Syntrophobotulus glycolicus DSM 8271: one gene and its partner. The protein of the gene in region 1 interacts with the protein of each later gene in a pairwise test. Links are inferred from orthologs where the notes say so. Each region holds a gene or a part of one and is shown on either strand. Other genes may lie near its edges.

Region 1 (3,310 bases):
GGGAGTAAAAATTTTGACGGACAGCACTTGTGATCTGCCGAAAGACTTAGCCCGGGAATTAGGAATCACAATCGTTCCTTTGAGAGTCTTATTTGGAGAAGAGTCTTTTCTGGACGGGGAAGAGATCACATCAGAAGAGTTTTTCACGAAGATGGCTCAGGCGGAAAAACTGCCGACGACAGCTCAGGTGAATCCCAGTCAGTTTATTGAAGAGTTCACCAAAATGATTGATCAGGGTGATGAGGTCATTGGAATATTTATTGCGGCCGCTCTGAGCGGTACTTATAACTCGTCTTTAATTGCCCGGGACACCATAGGCAGGGGAAAAATCGAGTTGATTGATTCCCATACGGCGAGTTTCGGCTTGGGATTGCTGGTTATTGAAGCGGCCAGAATGGCGCAGAAAGGCAAATCCTTTGAGGAAATTGCGGCCCGGCTGGAAACGGCCAGGGACAAAGTGAACTTTTACGCGATTTTGGACACCCTGGAAAACTTGGTCAAGGGTGGCAGGCTGACAGCGACTATGGCTGCAAATCTGCTTGGCGTCAAACCGATTGTTTCAGTAGCGGACAGTACGGTTTCCATGGTCGGCAAAGCAAGGGGACAGAAAAAAGCTTTTGCCTGGGTAATCGAGGACCTCAAAAATAAGGGAATCGATCTTGAGGGTCGGACGGTTGCCCTGGCCCATGGCGTAAATAAAGAGAGTCTGATGGATTTTCAGGAAGTTCTTTTTAAAGAATACAAGATCGGAGAAGTGATTATTTTTGAACTAGGTGCTGTGATTGGGACTCATTTAGGAGCAGGTTGTGTAGGATTAGGTGTAATCATGTGATGATCTTTTGGTATAATATCATTCAGGGATAATCTTATTCAGGTGTCCTCCTGAAACCTCAAGAGATTCTGGCAATGAAAGGCAGGGACAGTCATGGAAAAGCTGATAATGTACACACTTCCTTTATGTCCGATTTGTTTTCAGGCTAAGCAATTCTTGAAAAATAAGGGTGTTGCTTTTGAGGAGAAAAAGGTGATTCATTCCTCTGTTTTCAAAGAAATGAGGAAAATAACAAATTCCCTCAGGGTACCGGTGATGAAAGTGGGGGATGAAGTCCTTTCAGGATTTAACCGGAAAAAATACCAGCAGGCTTTTTCTTCGTATGACATTAATCATCCGGAGAAAGAATGAACAGGATTGAAGATGATTGGGATAAGTCTGAAACTAAGCTGCAGATGACGGGACTGCTTCTTGTGGGAGGAAACAGCTCAAGGATGGGGAGGGACAAGGCTTTTCTGGAAATCAGGGGAATACCGGTGCTCAAGAAAAGCTTGAAGGTATTATCCGGTGTCTTTGCCGAAGTATTAATCAGTGCCCGGGATGGTGAAATGTATGAAGAGTTTGGGTTTAAGGTCGTTAAGGACCTGTTTCCCGGAAAAGGACCTTTATCCGGGATATACTCTGGTTTGCAGGCGTCAAATTACAATTATGTTTTTGCAGCGGCCTGTGATATGCCATTTCTGAGCCCTGAGGCGATCATCAAACTGGCTGGGGAGACCGAGGACTATGACCTTGTCATGCCGTATGCTTCCGGAAGGCTGCATCCGCTGCATGCTTTTTATCATCAGAGACTGCAGGGAACAGCGTTTAAGCATCTCAGGGAAGGCAGACTGAGCCTGAGCGCACTGGCCGGCGAATCCAACACGAAGATATTCCGGTTTGAGGAGTATGCCGGTTCATTAACCAATGTGAATACCCCGGAGGAATGGAATGAAATCAGAAATCATATGGAGAGGATGAAGGAAGATGAAGAAAATTGAAGCGGTGATCAGACCAAATAAACTGGAGGAGGTTGAAAAGGCTCTTGCAGAAATGGGCGTAAGCGGAATCACAATTTCTCAAGTTTTGGGCTGGGGGAGACAAAAAGGGAGCACGACGGAAATTTATCGAGGCAAAGAGTTCAAAACCCGTTTATTAAATAAAATCAAGCTTGAAACTGTTGTTCCGGAAGAAGACAGCCAAAAAGTCAAGGAATTGATTATGAAGATTGCCGGAACAGGGAATGTCGGGGACGGGGTAATCTGGATTTCACCTGTTGAGGAGCTTACCCGTATTCGTACCGGTGAACAGGAGAAATAAGCTGCCGAGAGCAAGAAGGAGGGGAAGGTATGCTGACTAAGGCCTATTCCCCTGAGCAGGCGGGCTTCGGTAAGCTGGAAGACGGGCGGGATGTCGTGATCCTCTATGTGAAGGAATTTGCCGAACAGATTGCCGGTGTCAAAAACTCAGGGCTATCAAAATATACCTATAACTGGTTTTCGACTGAAAATGGAGACTCCTATGTCGTCCAGTTCAAGTGGGACAATGGAGTCGATATGGCCGTCAGGTTTAATTCCCAGCATTTTAAGCTGATCGCTCATTTCATGGAACCCCGGGACATGATCATTACGGCTAAACCAATTTCCGACCTGGTGTCGGCGGCTCAAGAAAAGAATACTGATTTTCTGGAATTTGATGAGGTTTTAACCTTCAGCGGAGTAACGTTTTCTTTAGCCGGAGCGAATAAATTTCCTCATTAAAGGCAATTAATATAGAAGTACGGAAAATTAAGGTTTTGATACCGATTATTATTAGGTATAGTAATCTTAAGGAAAATGAAGAAATATTAAGTAATCGTGGTATATTCTTAAATAATAGTGCTTGGGTAGATTTGCATAAGATCATATCCTTGCATATTATTATACCTAGGTGTTAGCACTCGATCAAGATGAGTGCTAACAATATCAAAACATGATAATATTTAAGGAGGGAAATCTCAATATGAAACTTAGACCACTGGCCGACAGGGTCATCATCAAAGCTGTTCCATCAGAGGAAAGAACAAAGAGCGGTATTATTATGCCCGATACTGCCAAAGAAAAGCCCCAGGAAGGGGAAATCATTGCAGTAGGTCCGGGGAGAATTGAAAAGGGTGAAAGAATCGCTGTTGATGTTCAAGTCGGAGACAAAGTCATTTATTCCAAATACGCAGGAACCGAAGTCAAATTTGACGGGGAAGAATATCTGATTCTGCGTGAATCAGACATTCAGGCTGTCATCGGCTAAATGGAACTGTTTAAGTGAAGAAGATGAGCCTGGTTCAGGCTATTTATCATTAGGAGGTTAATTATTGTGGCTAAGCAAATTAGTTTTAATGAAGAAGCCCGCCATTCTCTTGAGCGCGGTGTAAATAAGCTGGCGGAAGCAGTCCGTGTAACCCTTGGTCCCAAGGGACGCAATGTAGTATTGGACAAAAAATTCGGATCACCGCTGATCACA
Region 2 (3,251 bases), 430 kb from region 1 along the record:
CTTCCCGGCCCAGATTGATGAATTCCTGCGGACAATTCCCGAAGCAAGCAGTGAATACCAGTTGGAAATTAACCATGAGAAAGGCCGGGACAGAGTGATCCTGCGCCTCGAAAGCGAAAGCGGCAGTGATCAAGGCATGGTTCAGAATGTGGTCAGGTCGGCCTTTAAACGGAAAATCGGGATTCAGGCAGACGTAGAAATTCTGGAAATCGGTCAATTGCCGAGAAGTGAAAAGAAAACAAAGCGGGTTTTGGATAACAGGAAGGACTGAACGGCGGGAAGGCTGAGCGCAGGGCGTTTCTATTCCCCTGGCTGAGTTTCAGGTTGGGCTAAAAATGTCCGAAAATTATGATATAATAGAATAACGGGTAAAACTGTATCATTCAATAACCAAGGGGATAGGAGTGATTCACTTGAGAATTGAGAAGGCGCTTATTTTTGCCAGCAGGATGCACAAAGGCGAAAAAAACAGGGGAGGGGAGCCTTACATTTTTCATTCTCTGAGAGTGATGCTCGCGATGGATACTCCGGAGAAAAAGATCATTGCCCTTCTGCACGATGTTCTTGAACATACCGATTGCCTGCCGGAAGAATTGTATGACTACGGATTTTCCAAAAAAGTGGTCAAAGGGATCGAAAGCTTAACCAAGCCTAAAGAAATGAGTTATGAGGATTATATCGACAGGATTGCTTTACATAAGGAAGATATTATCAGGATTAAGCTTGCGGATATCAAAGACAATATTGCGATCATCAATAAAAGCGCAAGCTTATCCGAGAAAGACATCAAGAGACTGGAAAAATATATTAATGCTTATAATCAGCTAGAAGCGATCCTTGCTAAGGATACTCAGGGGGAAAGCGAAAAGAAAGAAGAGGAAAAAGCCCAGAATAAATGAAGATCTCCGGACCATAGGATAAAGAGCGGTTCCATGGCATACAAGGTCCGGGTTAATTTGATCGGTGCTTACTTCGGTATGTTTTTATCCTTGTCTTGCAAAGGGCGGGGATTTTCTGTTCTTACCGTTGAGAGTGCGCGGAAATACGGAGGTTTTATGGAAACAAATGTTTCGGCAGAGAAAGCGTTGCAGTTCCTGCTGGGGAATTGTCCGGCCGGCGGCCAGGAGAGGGTTGCGCTGCCCGATTCTTTGGGGAGAGTCCTTGATGAGGATATCCGGGCGGGGGAGGATATTCCCCAATTTGACCGTTCTCCTCTGGATGGCTATGCCTTCAGGGCCGCAGACACACTCCGGGCAGGTGAAGATAATCCGTTAATCCTGGAGGTCATTGAAGAGGTCCCTGCGGGGTATACGCCTTCCAAAGCTGTTTCCGCGGGAAAAACAATAAAAGTAATGACCGGGGCACCCATACCTGAGGGAGCGGATGCAGTGGTCAAATATGAAGAGACTTTGGAAAAAGGGAATACGGTATCTCTTTTTCAGGCTTTCCGTTCCGGCCAGAATATTGTCCGGGCAGGAGAAGATGTCATGAAAGGTCAGATTGTCGCCCGTAAAGGCTCGGTCGTCAACCCGCCCCTGATCGGTCTTCTGGCGGCCCTGGGGATCAGTGAGATCAGCGTTTTCAGAAGACCGAGGGTTGCTGTCGTAAGCACAGGTGAGGAACTTCAGGATTTGGGAGAAGAGCTGGAAAAAGGCAAGATCCGCAACAGCAACAGCTACAGCCTGGCGGCCTATATTTCCGAACTGGGGGGAGAGCCGCTGGTCATCGGTACGGCCGGGGATAAGGCTGAGGAGGTTGCCGTGCTGATGAAAAGAGGACTGGCTGAGGCGGATGTGGTGATGACGACAGGAGGGGTATCTGTCGGCGATTATGATGTGGTGCAGGATGCGGTACGCTTGGCAGGGGCGGAAGTTCTATTCTGGCGGATCGATATGAAGCCCGGATCGCCGACCCTGGCGGCGCTCAAGGATGGAAAGCTCATCCTGGGTCTTTCGGGTAACCCCGCGGCGGGCATGGTGGTTTTTCAGCTGCTGGCAAGTCCTTTGATCAAGAAGCTTGCCGGCAGAGCCGAATACCTTTGGCAGCGGATTGAAGTCCTTCTTAAAGAAGATTTCCGCAAGAACAGCCCCCGCCGGAGGTATTTGCGGGGCCGGCTGGTTTGGGAGAAGGGAACGGCCTTAATGGAGTTTACAGGAGGGCAGGGCAATGATGTGCTGAGCTCTTTGATTGAGTGTGATCTGCTGGCCGAGATCCCCGCCGGAAGCGGGCCGCTTAAAGCGGGAGAGAAACTGGAAGCCCTGTTATTAAAATAATCAATTGATGATCAGGTAAAATCGCAGACATGATTTTACCCGGTTGCTTGGATATTCGGAGGGCCAAAAATGAAAAAAGTTCGTGTAGAAGATGCGGTGGGAATGGAACTATGCCACGATATCACCAGGATCGTTCCCGGACAATTCAAAGGGGTGTTATATCCCCGCGGACACAGGATCAGAAATGAGGACATCGCCGAATTGCGGAAAGCCGGCAAGGAGCATATTTTCGTCTGGGAGGAAAATGCCGGGGAAATCCATGAGGATGAGGCCGCGGTGCGTATTGCCCGGGCAATAATGGGACCAAACACGGAGTTTGAGCAGCCGCGTGAAGGCAAGACTATGCTGAAGTCCATGGCCAAGGGATTATTGAGAATCGACCGTTCCTTGTTAAAAAGGATTAATTCTATGGAAAACATAACGATCGCCGCCAGGCCGGACTATTTTATCGTGAAGCAGGGAGACAAGCTGGCCGGCGCCCGGATCATTCCTCTGGTGATAAAAGAAAAGAGCATTCTGGCACTGGAAGAGCTTTGCAGGACAGAAGGACCTGTTTTTGAAGTGAAGCCCTACCGGCAGCTTAAGGCAGGGCTGGTGATTACGGGCAATGAAGTCTATGAAGGCCTGATCGAGGATAAGTTCGGGCCTTTGCTGGAGGAAAAATTGGCCGATTATGAGGCCGACCTTATCGGCAAAGCCTATTGTCCCGATGATACCGGCCTGATCAGCCGGAGCATCAAAGAGCTCCTGAAGGCCGGGGCGGACCTGATCATCCTGACCGGCGGCATGTCGGTCGACCCTGACGATTTGACTCCGGTAGCGATCAGAGACTCGGGGGCGGAGGTCGTCACCTATGGTACGCCTGTTCAGCCGGGGAACATGTTTATGCTGGCCTATCTGGGTAATACTGCCCTGGCCGGAGTCCCCGGAGGAGCGATTTTCAGCAGGACTTCGCTCTTGGACATTGTACTGCCGAGG

What was found.
Region 2: the proteins of mobA (region 1) and SGLY_RS15440 interact in binary tests that used the Escherichia coli proteins (3 or more experiments, as listed by UniProt). The link is inferred for Syntrophobotulus glycolicus DSM 8271 from one-to-one orthologs.

Annotation. Positions count from the first base shown.
Region 1 is NC_015172.1:2,696,393-2,699,702, reverse strand. What follows is about bases 8-2,995. They hold mobA (molybdenum cofactor guanylyltransferase), read left to right. Parts: upstream 8-1,179; coding sequence 1,180-1,812; downstream 1,813-2,995. Other genes in these bases: groES (co-chaperone GroES), read left to right, coding at 2,813-2,995; SGLY_RS13445 (hypothetical protein), read left to right, coding at 2,161-2,571; SGLY_RS13450 (P-II family nitrogen regulator), read left to right, coding at 1,799-2,131; SGLY_RS13460 (glutaredoxin family protein), read left to right, coding at 926-1,183; SGLY_RS13465 (DegV family protein), read left to right, coding at 8-832. Outside these bases: more of SGLY_RS13465, read left to right, coding at 1-7; more of groES, read left to right, coding at 2,996-3,097; groL (chaperonin GroEL), read left to right, coding at 3,164-3,310. UniProt on the Escherichia coli protein: Transfers a GMP moiety from GTP to Mo-molybdopterin (Mo-MPT) cofactor (Moco or molybdenum cofactor) to form Mo-molybdopterin guanine dinucleotide (Mo-MGD) cofactor.
Region 2 is NC_015172.1:3,129,798-3,133,048, reverse strand. The notes cover bases 236-3,164. They hold SGLY_RS15440 (molybdopterin molybdotransferase MoeA), read left to right. Parts: upstream 236-1,055; coding sequence 1,056-2,273; downstream 2,274-3,164. Other genes in these bases: SGLY_RS15435 (molybdopterin-binding protein), read left to right, coding at 2,343-3,164; SGLY_RS15445 (bifunctional (p)ppGpp synthetase/guanosine-3',5'-bis(diphosphate) 3'-pyrophosphohydrolase), read left to right, coding at 414-899; SGLY_RS15450 (phenylacetate--CoA ligase family protein), read left to right, coding at 236-271. Also shown: more of SGLY_RS15450, read left to right, coding at 1-235; more of SGLY_RS15435, read left to right, coding at 3,165-3,251. UniProt on the Escherichia coli protein: Catalyzes the insertion of molybdate into adenylated molybdopterin with the concomitant release of AMP.